Regions from separate parts of the Streptomyces roseifaciens genome, predicted to be linked through region 2. Evidence: riboswitches for the same ligand, from Rfam matches in the RefSeq annotation. Region 2 holds a riboswitch; each other region holds the start of a gene.

Evidence for each region. Region 2 has a riboswitch for cyclic di-AMP ahead of AS857_RS02655 (C40 family peptidase). Riboswitches for the same ligand answer to the same signal wherever they lie in the genome.
Region 1: linked by a shared signal. The riboswitch ahead of AS857_RS31865 (LysM peptidoglycan-binding domain-containing protein) and the one ahead of AS857_RS02655 (C40 family peptidase) in region 2 are both predicted to bind cyclic di-AMP.
Region 3: linked by a shared signal. The riboswitch ahead of AS857_RS33895 (M23 family metallopeptidase) and the one ahead of AS857_RS02655 (C40 family peptidase) in region 2 are both predicted to bind cyclic di-AMP.
Region 4: linked by a shared signal. The riboswitch ahead of AS857_RS03155 (C40 family peptidase) and the one ahead of AS857_RS02655 (C40 family peptidase) in region 2 are both predicted to bind cyclic di-AMP.

What each region holds. Positions count from the first base shown of each region.
Region 1 covers NZ_LNBE01000004.1:3,280,572-3,285,015, forward strand. The annotation lists gene eno (phosphopyruvate hydratase) at 1-1,229, opposite strand, end outside; gene AS857_RS31865 (LysM peptidoglycan-binding domain-containing protein) at 1,563-2,318, opposite strand; cyclic di-AMP (ydaO/yuaA leader) riboswitch at 2,322-2,502, opposite strand; gene AS857_RS31870 (transglycosylase family protein) at 2,763-3,836, opposite strand; gene AS857_RS31875 (cytochrome P450 family protein) at 4,001-4,444, opposite strand, start outside.
Region 2 covers NZ_LNBE01000002.1:179,068-183,511, forward strand. The annotation lists gene AS857_RS02640 (DUF397 domain-containing protein) at 1-22, opposite strand, end outside; gene AS857_RS02645 (helix-turn-helix domain-containing protein) at 32-910, opposite strand; gene AS857_RS02650 (ATP-binding protein) at 1,192-1,629, shown strand; gene AS857_RS02655 (C40 family peptidase) at 1,768-2,238, opposite strand; cyclic di-AMP (ydaO/yuaA leader) riboswitch at 2,243-2,434, opposite strand; gene AS857_RS02660 (urease subunit gamma) at 3,158-3,460, shown strand; gene AS857_RS02665 (urease subunit beta) at 3,476-3,787, shown strand; gene AS857_RS02670 (urease subunit alpha) at 3,780-4,444, shown strand, end outside.
Region 3 covers NZ_LNBE01000005.1:108,818-113,261, reverse strand. The annotation lists gene AS857_RS33910 (hypothetical protein) at 1-214, opposite strand, end outside; gene AS857_RS41720 (hypothetical protein) at 421-720, shown strand; gene AS857_RS33900 (aldo/keto reductase) at 769-1,713, opposite strand; gene AS857_RS33895 (M23 family metallopeptidase) at 1,751-3,037, opposite strand; cyclic di-AMP (ydaO/yuaA leader) riboswitch at 3,047-3,202, opposite strand; gene AS857_RS33890 (M16 family metallopeptidase) at 3,420-4,444, opposite strand, start outside.
Region 4 covers NZ_LNBE01000002.1:298,328-302,771, forward strand. The annotation lists gene AS857_RS03145 (sodium/calcium exchanger protein) at 1-210, shown strand, start outside; gene AS857_RS03150 (carboxylate-amine ligase) at 252-1,334, opposite strand; cyclic di-AMP (ydaO/yuaA leader) riboswitch at 1,690-1,852, shown strand; gene AS857_RS03155 (C40 family peptidase) at 1,857-2,330, shown strand; gene AS857_RS03160 (S1 family peptidase) at 2,480-3,550, opposite strand; gene AS857_RS03165 (hypothetical protein) at 4,047-4,232, opposite strand; gene AS857_RS03170 (AfsR/SARP family transcriptional regulator) at 4,415-4,444, shown strand, end outside.

The DNA of each region.
Region 1 (4,444 bases), on a different contig from region 2:
TCCAGGATCTCCTCGATGCGCAGGAGCTGGTTGTACTTGGCGACGCGCTCGGAGCGGGCCGGGGCGCCGGTCTTGATCTGGCCGCAGTTGGTGGCGACGGCCAGGTCGGCGATGGTGACGTCCTCGGTCTCGCCGGAGCGGTGCGACATCATGCACTTGAAGCCGTTGCGCTGGGCCAGCTCGACGGCGTCCAGGGTCTCGGTCAGCGAGCCGATCTGGTTGACCTTGACCAGCAGGGCGTTGGCGGCGCCCTCCTCGATGCCGCGGCCGAGGCGCTCGGGGTTGGTGACGAACAGGTCGTCACCGACGAGCTGGACCTTGTCGCCGAGCTTCTCGGTGATGGTCTTCCAGCCGTCCCAGTCGTCCTCGAACAGCGGGTCCTCGATGGAGACGAGCGGGTACGCCGCGACGAGCTCGGCGTAGTAGTCCGTCATCTCGGCGGCCGTGCGGTCCTGGCCCTCGAACTTGTAGACGCCGTCCTTGTAGAACTCGGAGGCGGCCACGTCGAGCGCGAGCGCGATGTCCTGGCCGGGGGTGTAGCCGGCCTGCTTGATGGCCTCGAGGATGAGGTCGAGGGCCTCGCGGTTGGAGCCGAGGTTCGGCGCGAAGCCGCCCTCGTCGCCCAGGCCGGTGGACAGGCCCTTGGTCTTCAGCACCGACTTGAGGGTGTGGTAGACCTCGGTGCCCCAGCGCAGGGCCTCGGAGAAGGACTCCGCGCCGATCGGCGCGATCATGAACTCCTGGATGTCCACGTTGGAGTCGGCGTGCGAGCCGCCGTTCAGGATGTTCATCATCGGAACGGGCAGCAGGTGCGCGTTCGGGCCGCCCAGGTAGCGGAACAGCGGCAGGTCGGAGGCCTCGGAGGCGGCGTGCGCGACGGCGAGGGAGACGCCCAGGATGGCGTTGGCGCCGAGCGAGCCCTTGTTGTCGGTGGCGTCCAGGTCGAACATGGCCTGGTCGATCAGGCGCTGCTCGGTGGCGTCGTAGCCGACGAGCTCCGGGCCGATCTGCTCGATGACGGCGAGGACGGCCTTCTCGACGCCCTTGCCCAGGTAACGGTTCTTGTCACCGTCACGGAGCTCGATGGCCTCGAAGGCACCGGTGGAGGCGCCGGACGGCACGGCGGCACGGCCCGTGGAGCCGTCGTCGAGGCCGACCTCGACCTCGACCGTGGGGTTGCCTCGCGAGTCGAGGATCTCGCGAGCTACGACGACGTCGATGGACGGCACGAGGGTCTCCTTCGTGTGTGTCTGTGGTTCTGCAGCACGAGCCTAACGGGCCCCGGAGGCTCGCCTCGCCGTTGGACCGTGTTCCCGGGCCGGAAAAGCCTAAAAAACAGCACAAAAGCCCAGAACACCGTATGAACGGCGGAATTTTTCGCTGAACGGGGAAGCCGAACAGGGAAGCGAGCCGCCTGCGGCGGAGGGGGCGGGGCCCGGAAGAGGCGGATCCGGAAACGGCTGAGCCCCGCTCCGGTGCACGCTCGGGGCAGCGCATCGGAGCGGGGCGGTCCCGCCGGGAGCGGAGAAGGGCGGCCCACCGGAGTGGACCGCCCTGCCGGATCAGCTGAGGTGCAGCTTCTGGCCGACGTAGATCACGTCCGCGTCCTGGACGATGTCCTTGTTGCGGTCGTACAGCTTCTGCCAGCCGCCCTTGACGTGCTGGGCCTCGGCGATCTTGGAGAGGGTGTCGCCCTCCTTGACCTCGTACTCACCGCTGCCGACCTTGTAGGACTGCGTGGAGTGGCCCGGCGCGGTCCGCTTCGGGGCCGGGGCCTCGTCGCGCTCGACGGCCTGCGGGGCGGCCTTCTTCGGCGTGGCCTTCTTCGGCGTGGCCTGGCGCTCGCTGCGGTCCGCGTGGGACTTGCCCGAGACGGTGCCGCCGGTGCGGGAGGACTTGGTGGACTTGCCGGCCGAGCCCGAACCGGAGGGGTCGACGTTCGCCTTCGGGCCACCGGCCGTCAGGCCGCCGGCACCGGCGCAGCCCCAGGCGCCCGGGCCCTGCATGGCGAGCAGCTTCTCGGCCACGGCGATCTGGGCGCTCTTGGAGGCGTGGTCGGCGCGGTCGGCGTACTTCTGGCCACCGGCGGCGTTCCAGGAGGACTGCGAGAACTGCAGACCGCCGTAGTAGCCGTTGCCGGTGTTGATGGACCAGTTGCCACCGGACTCGCACTGGGCGACCTTGTCCCACGTCGAAACGGAGGCGGCGTTGGCGGAGGTGGCGACCATCAGCGGGGCGGCGACAGCTGCGCCGGTGACACCGGCGAGCGTGAAGATGCGGACGGCCTTGGACGGACGACGGTGCTTGCCCTTGGACATGAGTCGTTTCCTCACCGACGCCTACGAGGTGAGCTGTCGGGTTCGGGCTGTGAGTTCGCCCGGCTTCGTGTGCGAGCACACTCGGCTTCACCCCTAGCCGGTCCCGGACCCGCGGCTTTCGCCGAGGAGCCGTTTCCGGCGCCTACCTTGGTTCCCCCGCTCCTGCCTACGGCGCTTGCGCGACGACTCCCCCGATCGCCGGCAGGATTCGGCGTGGCGACCGTGGTGCCCGCGGTGGCGAGCGGTCACGACGGTAAACACAGTCGCGGCAAGGGTTCAAACCCCTCTTTCCAGCCACAGTTGCCCCTGGTTACCCAGGGGAACAACGCGTTTCCGCAGGTGAGAGACGGTTTGCCAGTTTCGGGAAGACCGCATTCCGCCATCAGGCAAAGAGACCCATGTCTCACTTTCGACTGGAACGGACATTCGCCGCGAACTGCCGGTCTATTTACCGACCTCGAGCCTCTGACCAGGACGGATCAGGTCGGGATCGGTTCCGACCGCTTTCTCATTGCGCTGATACAGAGACTGCCAACCTCCCTTGACCGCATGCTGCTCGGCGATGGCTGACAGGTTGTCACCGGGGCGCACGGTGTAGTCGGTGGGCGTGGGACTGCCGGTGCGTGCATCGCCGCCGCCCCGCGACGTACGACCCTCGTCCTCCGAACGCGACGGGTCGGCACGGTGCTTGCCCGTGCCCGTGCCGTCCTCGCCGGGCGTCCGCCCCGCGGGCGAACCGGAATCGCCGGCAGCGGGCGTGGCCGGACCGCCCGGGATCTGAGTCGGGTCGTCCGTGGGGGACGTCGAAGGCTTGCGGTGCCGGCCTTCCTGCGGCTCACCGGACTGCCCGTCGGACGGCTTGCCCGAGGCGTCGGGTGACGGCGCGTCGGACGACGGGCTGCCGGAGGGCCGGCCGGACGGCTGACCGGAGGACCGGCCCGGCGACGGCTGACCGGTCGACGGCTGCCCCGAAGGCTGCGTGGAGGGGTCGGCCGAGGGGCTCGTCGAGGACCCCGGCGACGGCTTTCCGGACGGCGAGGGAGACGTGGACGCGTCAGAAGGCTTGCCGTGCTCGGAGGGCTCGGACGGCTCGGACGGCGTGGAGTGCGAAGTGGTGCGCTCCGGGGCGCGTGAAGGCGTCGAGTCGCTCGCGGGGGCGTGTGTGCCGCCCGGGTTGACCTCCGCCGGGGTGCTGCCCGAGGTGAGGCCGGCGCTCGCCGCGCAGCTCGACCAGGGGCTGGTGCCGCCGCTCTCGAGAATCTTCTCGGCGACGGTGATCTGCTGCGCACGGCTGGCGAGGTCGGGCCGGGGGGCGTACTCCCGTCCGCCGTGGCGCTCCCAGAGGTCCTGGGTCAGCTGCAGTCCCCCGTAGGTCCCGTTGCCGGAGTTGGCGCTCCACAGGCCTCCACTCTCGCACTGGGCGACACGGTCCCAGGTGCCGGCGTCGGCTGCCGTCGCGCCGGTGGCCGCCAGCAGCGGCAGGGCGATCCCGGAGGCGGTCACCCCCGCGGCGACCACGATGGCGGGTATCTGACGGGGGCGGCGATGTCGACCGTTTCCGGGTCTCATGGGCGGTTGCCTCTCGTTCGGCGGCGAATGGTGGTTGAAGATAGCGACGGGCCACCGGAGTCACAAGCCGATGTAGCGGAGGTCACGCCGAGATCACGCCGACTGACGCGAGGTCAGGCAGGCGACTCCTCCTGGGTGGTTGTGTCCGGAATGCCCTCCGGTGTAAAGGCCACGGGAAGGGTGCGCAGACCGCGCATGATGAGCCCGCCGCGCCACCGCAGATCCTCCGGATCGGCCCCCAGCCGCAGGTCGGGAAGGCGCCGCAGCAGGGTCGCCAGAGCCGCCTGGCCCTCCAGGCGGGCGAGGGGTGCGCCCAGGCAGTAGTGGATGCCGTGGCCGTAGCCGAGATGCTGGTTGTCGCGCCGGGAGAGGTCCAGTGAATCGGGGTCGGCGAAGCGCTCGGGGTCGCGGTCGGCGGCGGCGAGGACGACGAGGACGGGGTCGCCCTCGGCGATGCGCTGCCCGCCGATCGTCAGGTCCCGGGTGGCGAACCGCCAGGTCGCCAGCTCCACCGGGCCGTCGTAGCGCAGCAGCTCCTCGACCCCGGTCGCGAGCAG
Region 2 (4,444 bases):
CGTACCGAGGCATTGCGGACATGGTGCCTCCTTACGCGCCGTCGTTGATCCCGGCGATGAATTCCAGCGATTTCTCGTGCGAGAGGGCGTGTGCGCGCAGTGTCGCGAAGGCCGCGCCGTACGCCCGGAGGTCTTCTTTCCGCTCCAGGTAGAGGCTACTCGTCAAGTGGTCGAGAACAACCACGTCCAGATCAGCAATGCGCGGAAATGAGAAAATAACAAAAGGCCCGGTGATGCCGATATGGCCGCCACTGGAGAAGGGCAGGACGTGCAGCCGCACGTGCCCCAGTGATCCCGTCTCCACCAGGTGCCGCAACTGCCCGGCCATGACCTCCGGTCCGCCGACCTCATGCCGCAGTACGGCCTCGTCCAGCACGGCGCACACCTCCAGCGGCTGCTCGCCCCGGAGCACCGCCTGGCGCGCCAGGCGCACCCGCACCAGCTCCTCGACCTGCTCCGGCGCGGGGTCGCCGAGGGCCGCGCGGGTCACGGCGCGGGCGTAGTCCGGCGTCTGCAGCAGGCCGGGCACCACGGTGGTCTCCAGGGTGCTTAACCGCAAGGCCTCCGACTCCAGGCTGATGAAGTCGAGATAGGCGGGCGGCAGCCGGTCGCGGTAGGCGTACCACCAGCCGCGCCGGGCCCCCGCACCCTCGCCCGGTTCGGGGGACCCCGCGCCGCACAGCGCCCCCAGCAGCGCGCGCAGCTCGGCGTCGGTGACCCCGTAGGCGTCCAGCAGCCGGGCGACGTCCGCAGGTTTCACGCCACTGCTGCCCGTCTCGATCCGGCTGACCTTCGACTGGTGCCAGCCCACCGCGCGCGCGGCCTCCAGGCTCGTCAGCCCGGCCAGTTCGCGCTGGCGGCGCAGCTCCGCCCCCAGCTTGCGGCGGCGTACCGCCGGTCCGTACCGCATTGGCCCTCCCCTGGGTCACTGTCGCTGTCATACGTCAGTGTCAATAGCCCAGTGTGCCGCGTGAATCCGGTCGCTCGTCGTAGAGTTCACTGCTTCGGGCGACAGATATATGCATATGTTGGGGGATCGCTCCCATCACAGGCGTTATCAGTGGCAGTCTGTCGCGCAGAGCCGTCCGAGGCCGCTCATGCCCCCCACGACTTTCGGCACGCTTCCCGATTTTCCGCGGCAGTGCACCGGAGTCCGGTCTCGGCGGGACCTCGGCTGAAAGGGCCACCGCCATGGCAGACCACCAAGAAGCCACCGTCACGCTGCCGAGCGCCCCCGCCTCGGTCTCCACGGCGCGCCGCTACGTCGCGGAGGTGCTGGCGGACTGGGGGCTTCCGGGCGGGACCGACACCTCCGAGACCGTGCGCCTGATCGTCTCCGAGCTCGCGACCAACGCCGTGCAGCACACCCGGGGACAGTCGCCCACCTTCACCGTGGACGTCCGCCTCGACCGCGATCAGCATCTGCGCATCGGCGTCACCGACAGCCACCCGCGCTTCCCCCGGCGGCTGCCCGCCGCGGTCCAGCAGGACAACGGGCGCGGCATGGTGATCATCCGCTGTCTCACCGCGGAGCACGGCGGGCGGCTGTTCTGCACGCCGACCTCCGACGGCGGCAAGACGGTGTGGATCTCCCTCCCCTGGACCGTGCCGGTCAGCGCAGAGCGCTGAACTCCCCTCCGGCCGGCCAGGCCCCCCGCACGCGGTGCGGGGGGCCTCGGGCCGCTTCGGGCCCTCGTGCGGGGAGTTGCGGTGAGTCGTGTCACCGGGCGGCCTTCCGGGGTCTCCGGGCGGTCCGGTGACGCCGGGTCAGCCGACCCGGCCGTAGAGGACGCTGTTGGTCCAGATCCGCTCCAGGCGGACGACCGCGCCCGTCTTGGGTGCGTGCCAGATGCGGCCGTCCCCGTTGTATATCCCCACGTGGTAGATCCCGCGCCCCGAGACGAAGAAGACGAGGTCGCCGCGTTCGCGTGCGGAGCGGGGGATGTGGCGGGTGCTGTTGTACTGCTGGGCGGCGGTGCGGGGCAGGGACTTCCCGGCCCGCTTGAAGGAGTAGAGCGTCAGGCCCGAGCAGTCGAACCGGGAGGGTCCGGTCGCTCCCCACTGGTAGGGGGAGCCCTGCTTCGAGGCCGCGATCCGCAGTGCCTGGGTGGAGACGGTCGACGCCTCCGCCTCTGCCGCGCCGCCCGGAACCAGCACGGTGGCCCCGACGGCGGCGAGAGTGAGGGCCGATGCGGCACCGGCCCTGGACAGCTTTGACGGACGTTTGTGCGCGCCCATGCGCTAACCCTTCGTCAGCCGCCTGTGAAGGATGACCTGTCGGGTTCGGGCAGGCGAAGGTTGCCCGGCCGCTGTCAACGGCTTCACCCCAAGGGCCGACCGCACTACTCTTGGTCGTCCCACCACTCTTGGGTCCTCCATCCCTGCCGTTGCCCTGAAGTCGACCCGGCATCCCGGCGGCGGCAGGGTTCGGCGTCCACCGGGACCGCCCCGCCGGGGTGGCGGGGTCTTGTCGTCGGAGGGATCTTGGCGCAGCCGCCGTGCCGATTCCGAGCGGAACCAGGGGTATGTGAGCCTGATCACTTCTGGGCAATTCCGGTGGACGCGGGGTGATTTGATGGTGTGCGCGCAAGCCGGCTGAGCCGCTGGCCTGCGGCGGTTCGTACCGGCCCGCGAGCAATCCGGCCGCCCGCGCCAAATAGATCACCGCGCCCCGTCTACGCCGTGATCCTCCATGGAGGGGACCGGGGTTTATTCGGGTGCGGACCCCAGGCCCTCCGGCGCACATGGCGCGGAGATCCCTTCGCCCCCGGCGCTCTGCGCCGGGGACCCGTATCGTCCGCGTCGGCATGACCCGCTCGCACCTTCCGTTCGCCCCTTTCGTACGGGCATGCGAGCCGCGGCGCCGTCGCACCACCGCGACGACCATGGTCTGCGCCGCCCGTAGCCGGCGGTACGTGTCGTGCGGACGGACGGCCATGATCCGGCCCAGAAGATCCAGTAGATGCAGACGACAGATGGCGCCCGGACCCGTGGCCATGGCAGTGCAAAGAGTCAGTTAACGCGTTGGAAAAGGTTCCGCCCTAATCTGCAATCACTGGCCACCGGCCGGAGAACCCCAGGTCAACACCGTGTTGAACTCGGGTGGCGTCCCGGTGCGTCCATCCGGGACACCTGGGACGACAGTGAGGTGGGACGCATGCAACTCTCCCCGCGCGAGCAGGAACGACTGCTCCTGCACGTGGCCGCCGACGTGGCCGCCAAGCGCAAGGCCCGCGGCCTGCTCCTCAACCACCCCGAGGCGGTGGCCCTGATCACGGTCCACGTCCTCGAAGGCGCCCGGGACGGCCGCACCGTCGCCGAGCTGATGTCCTCCGGGCGCAGGGTGCTCACCCGCGACGACGTCATGGAGGGCATCCCCGAGATGCTCCACGACGTCCAGGTCGAGGCCACCTTCCCCGACGGCACCAAGCTCGTCACCGTTCACGAACCGATCTGCTGACGGGGAGGACCCGCGATGATCCCCGGAGAAATCCTGTACGCCGCCGAGCCCGTGGCCCTCAACCAGGGGCTGCACCGCACCCGGCTCACCGTGCTCAACGCCGCCGACCGCCCGGTGCAGGTCGGCTCGCACTACCACTTCGCCGAGGCCAACCCCGGCCTCGACTTCGACCGCGCGGCGGCCCGCGGCAAGCGCCTCGACATCGCCGCCGGCACCGCCGTCCGCTTCGAGCCCGGCATCCCCCTCCAGGTCGACCTCGTCCCCATCGGCGGCAAGCGCATCGTCGAGGGCCTGCGCGGCGAGTGCGGGGGACCGCTCGATGACTGAACTCAGCCGCGTCGCCTACGCCGGCCTCTACGGGCCGACCGTCGGCGACCGCGTCCGCCTCGCCGACACCGACCTCGTCGTCGAGATCGAGGAGGACCGCAGCGGCGGGCCCGGGCACGCCGGCGACGAGGCCGTCTTCGGCGGCGGCAAGGTCATCCGCGAGTCGATGGGCCAGTCCCGCGCGACCCGGGCGGACGGGGCCCCCGACACCGTCATCACCGGGGCCCTCGTCCTCGACCACTGGGGCGTCGTCAAGGCCGACATCGGCATCCGCGACGGCCGGATCACCGGCGTCGGCAAGGCCGGCAACCCCGACACCATGGACGGCGTCCACCCCGACCTCGTCATCGGCCCCGAGACCGAGGTCATCGCCGGCAACGGCAAGATCCTCACCGCCGGGGCCGTCGACGCCCACGTCCACTTCATCTGCCCCCAGGCCGCGGACGAGGCCCTCGCCTCCGGCGTCACCACCCTGCTCGGCGGCGGCACCGGGCCGGCCGAGGGCAGCAAGGCCACCACCATCACCCCCGGAGCCTGGCACCTTGCCCGGATGTTCGAGGCCATGGAGGGCTACCCCGTCAACATCGGCCTGCTGGGCAAGGGCAACACCGTCTCGTACGACTCGATGCGCGCCCAGCTGCGGGCCGGCGCCGTCGG
Region 3 (4,444 bases), on a different contig from region 2:
CGCACGCCTTCCGGATGAGCGGCACCATGCGTGCCGGGATACGAACGACAGCCTCGGTCTCCGGGATATGGCCGACCATCAGGCACTCCTTCTCGGTCGCCTCGTCGGCCCTCCACCCCTGAAATACAAGGTCGGCTGTCCGGTCGTCCACCCACACCGTGGGGCACTCGTCGCCATCGGTGTTGGGATCCTTGCCGAAGAAGACTAGGGACATGATCGCCTCCGCTGCCCAGTGGATTGCGCACCGCTGCAAGACGATTGACCTCATCAGTGATCACGTCAAGAGGGCCTCTACAGCCCCCGCCCAACCGGTCCCTACCCAGGCTCATGGCTTCGACGACGGCACGCGGGTTCGCCGCTGCGCCCGGTTGTGAAGTTAGCTTTGGGCGAGGTCGTTGTCCTTTGATGCGGAGGTGTGGGATGGCTCAGGTTCCTACTGCTGTTGTTGCTGCTGGTGGGCTTGTCGGTGGGTATGGCGTTGCTCGGTGGACCAAGAAGCGGCCGCTCGGTGGGGCGGCGCTGGCTGTGGCCGGTGGGGTGGCTGCCCGGCAGTGGGCCGGGAAGGTCGGGGCGCCCAAGGCTGCTGCGCTGACCGGGCTGTACGTTGCCGCGTTTGCCGGGTCGCATCCGCTTGCCAAGAAGGTCGGGGCCTGGCCGGCCGTGTTCGGGGTCGCCGGGGCCGTGGCCCTGGCCTCTTGGGTGGCCGAGAGCCGGGCTTGAGGGAAGGGCTTCGAGCGGTGTTCTTCCGCTCGAAGCCCTCCGCCTTGATTACGCCGACGCTTCCGTCAGGCGCTTCAGTTCCGCGTCCGTCAGCTTCAGGTCCACCACCGCCAGCAGCGGCTTGAGCTGCTGCACCGTGCGGGCGCTGGCCAAGGGGGTCGCCACGGTGGGCTGAGCCGCCAGCCAGGCCAGGGCGACCGTGGCGAGCTCGGCCTCGTGGGCCGCTGCCACCTCGTCCAGGGCCGTCAGGACGCGGCGGCCGCGGTCCGTTTGCAGGTACTCCGCGGCGCCCTCCGCCCGGGCGCTGTCCACCGTCGTGCCCGGGCGGTACTTGCCCGTGAGGAAACCCTTGGCCAGGGCGAAGTACGGGACGGCCGCCAGGCCGTGCTTCTCCGCCACCGCCGCCAGGTCGCCCTCGTAGGTGTCGCGCGACACCAGGTTGTAGTGGGGCTGGATCGCCACGTACTTCGCCAGGCCCGATGCCTCCGAGAACTCCAGCGACTCCTGCAGGCGCTCCGGCGTGATGTTCGAGGCCGCTATCTCGCGGACCTTGCCCTCCTTCACCAGCGCGTCGAGAGCGGTGATGAACTCCTCCACCGGTACCGACGGGTCGTCGTAGTGCGTGTAGTAGAGGTCGATGTAGTCGGTGCGCAGGCGGCGGAGGGATTCCTCCACGCCCGCCTTGATCACCGATGCACGCAGGCCCCGCGGCTCCGGGACGCCCGCGCCGACCTTCGTGGCGAGGACGATGTCGGCACGGTTGCCGCGCGAGGCGAACCAATTGCCGATGACGGTCTCCGACTCGCCGCCCTCGTTGCCCGGGACCCAGGCCGAGTAGACGTCGGCGGTGTCGATGAAATTGCCGCCCGCCGCCGCGTACGCGTCGAGGACGGCGAAGGATTCCGCCTCGTCCGCTGTCCACCCGAAGACATTGCCGCCGAGCGCCAACGGGTGGACGGAGAGATTGCCGATCTTCTTGTGAATGTCAGCCATGTACTCCTGCAGCGTCCCTGCGGGGGCAGGTATTCCGCTACGGCTGCAGGCCCCTGCTCCTCAGCCACCCCAGCGGGTCGATCGGGGCGCCCCCGCCCGGCCGCACCTCCAGGTGCAGGTGCGGGCCGGTCACGTTGCCCGTCGCACCGACACGGCCTATGACCTGGCCCGGCGCGACCTTCCCCGACGTGACGACCATCGACGACAGGTGGCAGAACCACAGCTCCGTACCGTCGTCGAGCCTCAGGACGATGCGGTAGCCGTACGCCCCCGCCCAGCCGGCCTGAACGATCTTGCCGCCGCCGACCGCCCTCACCGGCGTGCCGGTCGGGGCCGCGAAGTCCTCCCCCGTGTGGTTCGCGGACCACATGTTCCCTGCCTGACCGAAGCCGGCCGTCAGGGTGTACGAGGCGAGGGGGAGCTTGAACCCGCCGGAGGTGGAGTGGCGAGCCGCCGGGGCGGGAGCCTGAGGGGCCGGAGCCTGGCGGGCGGATCGCTGCTTCTTCGGCGTCTGCTGCTTCTGTACGTGTTGCTTCTGTACGTGTTGCTTCGGTGCCTGCTGCTTCGCCGTCCGTCGCTCCGACGTCTGCTGCTGCTCCGGTGCCGCCGCCCGCGCCTGCGGCGCCTCCGGTTCTGCAGCTCGCTCCCGCTCCTTCTCCGCCTCCGCCGCCTCAGCCGCCTCAGCCGTCTTCCGCTCCGCCGCCTTCTTCTGCGTCTCCGCGGCCTGCTTCACCTGGGCCGCCTGCGCCTCGGCCTCGGCCACGCCCTGCTGGTGGTCGGCCTGCTCCAGGATTCTCGCCCGGAGCACCTCACCCGCCGCCGCCGCGCTCTCCGCCATCTCCACAGCGGCCGACGCGCCTTCCTCACCGGCGAATTCGGCGGCGGCGGAATCGACCGAGCCCGCCGCGCTCCCCGCGAAGAACGAGCCCACTCCCGGCAGCTGGGCCAGGTCGGGCATGGATATGGACGCCGCCGGGCGCTCCTGGGCGTGCGCCATGCCGCCCGCGCCGACCGCCGCGATGACGCCCACGCCGAGCACCGCGCCGCTGCGGGCCATCGTGCCGCCGCGCTGCTTCACGACGCGGTGGCGGCCTCGGCCCGTGCCGAAGGCGTTGTAGACGGAGGGACGGTGGGAAGCGGGGGCGTACGGCGACTCGGGGTCGTACGCGCTGTCCGACCCGTACCGCTGCTCCGGCCGAAGCTCGGGCTCCGGCTCGTACGGCGGCACGTACGCCGGGACCAGCGGCGGATCGTACGCGGCAGGCTCATACCCGACAGGCTCATACCCAGCAGGCTCGTACGCAGCAGGCTCGTTGGATGCCACGAAGGCACTCCTTTCCTTCCTTCTCGCCTACCGGGTTAGCTGACGGGTTCGGAGCAGGAAGGTCTCCTACGGATCCCTCCGGAAAGGGGCCCGATTCACCCCAGGGACACTTGGGTCCCCGGCTCCCCTGGCTCGCGCCGTACGGGGACTCGGCGATGTCTGCCCGGGCCGCGGATGCGACGCACATCTGACGGACAGACGCTTTGACGCTAGACGCCGCCACTTTCGATCGGCAAACAGAAGCCCCATTTTGTGGCCCACGCCACAACGCAGACGTGCAACCACTCCGCTAAATCGGACATTTGGCAGGCACACGCGCCTCAGGGGCGCGCGTGCCTGCCGGTTGACGGGCCGACCGGTGCGGCCGGCCCGCCGGGGGGCCTCAGCCCGTGATCACGGTCACTTCCCCGATGCCGAGGGCCCGGACGGGCTCCTCGATCTGCGCGGCGTCACCGACGAGCACCGTCACCAGACGGTCGACCGGGAAGGCGCTCACCACGGCGGCGGTGGCCTCCACCGTGCCCGTCGCGGCGAGGCGCTCGTACAGGCGCCCCTGGAAGTCGTCCGGCAGGTGCTGCTCGACCTGGTCGGCGAGGGTGCCCGCGACGGCCGCCGCCGTCTCGTACTTCAGCGGGGCGACGCCGACGAGGTTCTGCACGGCGGAGTCGCGCTCCTCGTCCGTCAGGCCCCCGGCGGCGAGGGTGCGCAGGACGGTCCACAGGTCCTCCAGCGCGGGGCCGGTGGAGGCGGTGTCCACCGAGCCGCTGATGGCGAGCATGGCCGCCCCGGTGCCCTCCGGGGTGGACAGCAGCACCTGGCCGAAGGCCCGCACGCCGTAGGTGTAGCCCTTCTCCTCGCGCAGGACGCGGTCCAGACGGGAGGTGAGGGTGCCGCCCAGGCAGTACGTGCCGACGCTCTGGGCGGGCCAGACCTGGCCGTGCCGGTCCGCACCGATGCGGCCGATGAGGAGCTGCGTCTGGACCGCGCCGGGGCGGTCCACGATGACGACGCGGCCGGTGTCGTCCGCGGTGACCGGCTTGAGCGGGTACGGCTCGGCCGGGGAACCCGTCCAGGCGCCGAGGGAGTCCGCGAGGGCCGCGTCGAGGTCGACCCCGGTGAAGTCGCCGACGACCACGGCGGTCGTGGTGGCGGGGCGCATGTGGGCCTCGTAGAAGGCCCGCACGGAGGCGGCGTCGATGCGGGCGACGGTCTCCTCGGTGCCCTGGCGCGGGCGGGACATCCGCGAGTCGGCCGGGAAGAGCTCCTTGGAGAGCGCCATGGCGGCCCGGCGGGCGGGGTTGGCCAGCTCGTGCGGGATCTCGTCCAGGCGGTTGCCCACCAGCCGCTCGACCTCGTGGTCGGGGAAGGCGGGGGCGCGCAGCGCGTCGGCCACGAGGCCGAGGGCCT
Region 4 (4,444 bases), 120 kb from region 2:
CTGCTGGACCTGCGCTTCGCCCGGTGGCAGGCCGCGGCCCTCTTCGTCCTCTTCGCGGTGCAGTTCGCGCTGCCGGGCGAATACGCCCGGGAGGTGCTGACCTACGTCTATCTGGGCCTGGCGGCCCTCCTGCTGACGACGCGGGTGCGCTACCTCCCGGACACCTGCCGGGCCCTGGGCGGGCGGATCGCGGGGGACCCGCACTTCTGACCTCCCGGACCGAGCCCCGGAATCCCGGCGCCGGCGTGCGGCTAGGGCTCGGAGATCAGCTCCGTCACCGCCTTCAGCCCGTCCGTGGCCAGCGCCCGGCGCTGCCGGTCCGCCCCGGTGCCCCGCCGCAGCAGGCGGCCGACCAGCGAGCTCACCTGCCGGGTGTCGCCCGACTCCTCCAGCGACCGCCCTATGTGGGCGAGGAGGCTGCGGACGACCTCGTCCGCGCCGTGGCGCCGGCCCGCTGGGTCCACGAGGACCCCGTCGAGCCCGTGCCGGGCGGCGTGCCAGTTCGCCGCGGCCAGCAGCTCCGGCAGGCAGGGCGTCGGGGGCCGCCCGGCCTTCTCGTCGCGGATGGCGGTGGCGACCAGCCCGCGGACGATGCCCGCGAACATGACGGCGTCGTCGGCGCGCAGCTGGACGTCCAGGCAGCGCACCTCGATCGTGGGATAGCGGTCCGACAGCCGCGCCTGCCAGTAGAGCTGGCCCCGGTCCTCGATCGCCCCGGCCGTCAACAGCGCCTGGATGCGGGCCTCGTAGTCCGCGAGGCCGTCGAAGTAGGGGGGCGGTCCGCTGACCGGCCAGCGGCTGTAGACCACGGTCCGCCAGCTGGAGAAGCCGGTGTCGAGGCCGTTCCACAGCGGGGAGTTGCCCGCCATGGCGACCAGGACCGGCAGCCAGGGCCGCACCCGGTTGAGGACCGCGACGCCCATCTCGCGGTCGGGGATGGCGACATGGACGTGCATCCCGTGGACGAACTGCTCGTCCACGAGCTGGGCGGCACGGATCCGCATCGCCAGGTAGCGCGGATTGCCGGTGACCGGGATGGGCTCGGGGCCCGTGCACGGCGCCGTACCGCAGGCGGCGATCCGGCAGCCGGACCGCTTGGCGGCGGAGCTCACCGCATGGCGCAGCCGCAGCAGGTGCCGGCTGGCCTCGGCGAGATCGGAGCAGACCGGAGTGGCGACTTCCACCTGGGCCTGCAACAGCTCCGCCTGAATCTCCCGCTCGTTCACGACCGGTTCCAGGTCGACCGCCGCCCGGACCTCGTCGGCCAGGGGTACCGGCAGTGCGGTGGCCGGGTCGAGCAGAAGATACTCCTCCTCGATCCCTAGGGTGAGCATGCCGTAGGGCTACCCTCGCGCTCCCGAAGCGAACCGCACGGAGCCCGCCGCCACGGCTTTCTGACGCAAAGACGCCCTACTGCCGCCCTGCCGCGGCCCCCGCGACCTCGCCTTTCGCGCACCGCCGGGATGACTCGAATCAGTTCTTCAACTCTCTTTTGACAAAGGGGAATACCGGTTGCTCGTGATGCCGGGTAACACCCCGGTTCCAGGGATCGCCGTGAAGTGAAGAAGTTCACAGAAGCACCTTTCGGCTCCGAATTCCGGCGGCCCGTGATGCAGGATCGTGCATCGAACAACAAGATCCCGTCACCGAGGCGGGCGACCCGGGCGGACGCCGAGTCCTGCCGCCGTACCGGGTGCGGAGCAGAAACGAATGGATCGGCAGGAGCGGGAGACCCGAGCACGGCGGACCACGATGGCGGTGGTCCTTGGGGTGAAGCCATTTCAGGTGGCCGGGCAACTTCGACAGCCCGAACCCGACAGGTCATCTTTCGCAGGCGGATGACGAAGGGTTTTGGCATGTCTGCGTTCCCTGGCATATCCACGCTCATGTCCCGCGCCGGTGCCGCTTCGGTGGTCACCGCGGCCACCGTGACCGCGTCGATGCTCCTCCCCGGAATGTCGGCCGAGGCGAGCGCGGCCACTCCGGGCGCCACCGCCCTGAAGGTCGCGGCCTCCAAGCAGGGCTCCCCCTACCAGTACGGCGCCGCCGGTCCCAACCGGTTCGACTGCTCGGGCCTCACGCTCTACTCGTTCAAGAAGGCCGGCAAGACCCTGCCGCGCACCGCGGCCGCGCAGTACAACAAGACCCGGCACGTCTCCGCCGGCTCCCGCCAGGCGGGCGACCTGGTCTTCTTCCACTCGGGAAGCAACGTCTACCACGTCGGGATCTACGCGGGTAGCAACAAGATCTGGCACTCGCCCAAGCCGGGCGCGAAGGTCCGGCTGGAGAAGATCTGGTCCGGCAGCGTCTGGTACGGCCGGGTCAACTGACCGGGCGGTCCGGCCCGGTACGGGCCGGACGACGACGGCCGACCGGGCCGGGGCGACCCACCCCGGCCCGGATACCTCCGGGGACCCCGCGAAAGGGGCTCCCCGGAGGAGCGCGTCACTGCACGGCGTCAGGCCGGCGCCTGCCCGCCTCAGGGCAGCTGGGCCCCGTACGCCTGCAGCGCCGCCGGTACGGGCTGGAAGAACGTCTCTCCGCCGCCGGAGCAGTCGCCGCTGCCGCCCGAGGTGAGGCCGAGGGCGGTGGCACCGTCGAAGAGGGCGCCGCCGCTGTCGCCGGGTTCGGCGCAGACCGAGGTGCCGATCATGCCCTCGACCGCCCCCTCCTCGTAGTTGACGGTCACGTCGAGCGCGGTGACCTCGCCGCCGTGGACCCGGGTGGTGCTGCCGCTGCGCTGCACCTTCTCGCCGACGACGGCTTCCCCGGCCTTGCCGATGTTCTGCGTGCCGCCGTTGTAGAGGTCCACCGCGCTCGGGTGGGCGATGGTGGACGTGTAGCGGACGAGCGCGTAGTCGTGGCCGGGGAAGGACGAGCTCTCGACCACGCCGATCTGGGCGCCGCCCTGGGTCGCGGACCACGTCCGCGAGGCGTTGCCGCAGTGCCCGGCCGTGAGGAAGTACGGCTTGCCGCCCTTGGTGACGTTGAAGCCCAGCGAGCAGCGCACGCCGCTGCCCCAGATCGCGTCGCCGCCCGCGATGAGGGGACGGAACTTCCCTGCCGTTCTCTTGACCGCGACCTTGTCGCCGAGTTGTGCGACGGCCTTGTCGAGCCGGTCCTGCCGGGCGCCCGTGACCGTGCTGTCGGCGGTGACGACGACCTTGTTGGTGCGGGGGTCCACCGACCAGGCCGTGCCCGGAACGGCCGCCTCCGCCTTCAGTGTCCGCAGGGCCGAGGCGAGCTCGGCGGCCGAGTGGCGCACGGTCCTCGGTTCGGCGCCGGCGGCCCGTACCCTGGCCGCCGCATCCTGGTCGAGGACGCCGACGACGAGCCTGCCGGTCCCGGCGTCGTAGTACGAACCGGCCGAGTCCGCGCCGAGGTCGGCGGATATCCGCTGGGCCAGCTCCGCGGCCTGCGGCGAGGAGAGCTGACGGGGCGCCGGCGAGGACGCGTGCGCGGCGGGGAGCGTCAGTGCCGCGGCCGTCAGGGCGACCATCACCGCGCCGGCGCCGGCCGTACGGCGCGTGGAGATGCGGGAACGTTTCACTCGTGACCTCCTGTGGGGGAGTGCCCGGCGGCACGGTGGTGCCCGGGCGTGGAGGACGTGCGGGTGCGATGCGCGTGCGTGACGCACGTGCGCGACCCGTGTGCGTGACGCGTAGGTGATGCGCATCGGTGAGGACACGGTGCACGACAGGCCGATGAGATCGTCGCGTCCATGTCAAGAACGGGATACGGGCGAGTATCCCGATGAGGCAAGCGGAAGTTCAAGAGCGACATTCGGTCGTGCGAAGGGTGCCGGCCGCAGTCCCCCGGCGGCTCAGCGGCACCGGAAGCCGTCCCCCTGAACGGGAGTGACGGGCGTGGACGGCCGCCGGGCGGTGACCGGACGGCTCGGGGCGCGCCTGTCCGGTATTCGCTCCTTGCGGTTCGCCCATGGAGCGGCGCCGGTGCGTTCTTTGCTCAGTCTTAACGACCGGGGCGCCGCAAAGGGAAGGCCGGGTCCCGCCGTTCGCACGGCGGGACCCGGCCCGGCCTCGCGGTTACTGCGCCCCCGTCGTGTGGGTCGGGCGGATCGGGCCGCTGCCGCCCGGGCTCTGCGGCGCGGTGCCCTCCACGTGCTCGACCGGCTTGTCCAGCTCGGACGCGAGCGCCTCCTCGGACGGCGTGGCGGGCTGCTCGGCGGGGGCCCCGGCCTGCTCGGTGCTCTTGGGGTCCTCAGCGGTCATATCGAAAACTCCTGTGTCAGGCGCGCTGTGATGCGCATGGAACAACTGTGCCTGCAGTATGTAACGGCGCCATCAACGGACGATCAACGGCCCCTCACCCGTCCTCTGCTCCCCTGCCGGGCGCTGAGGTACTGTCACCATCTGTCGCCGGACAGAGCCGGCAGGGCACGGTCGGGGGAAACATGCGGGACACAACGGAGCCGTCCGCAGAC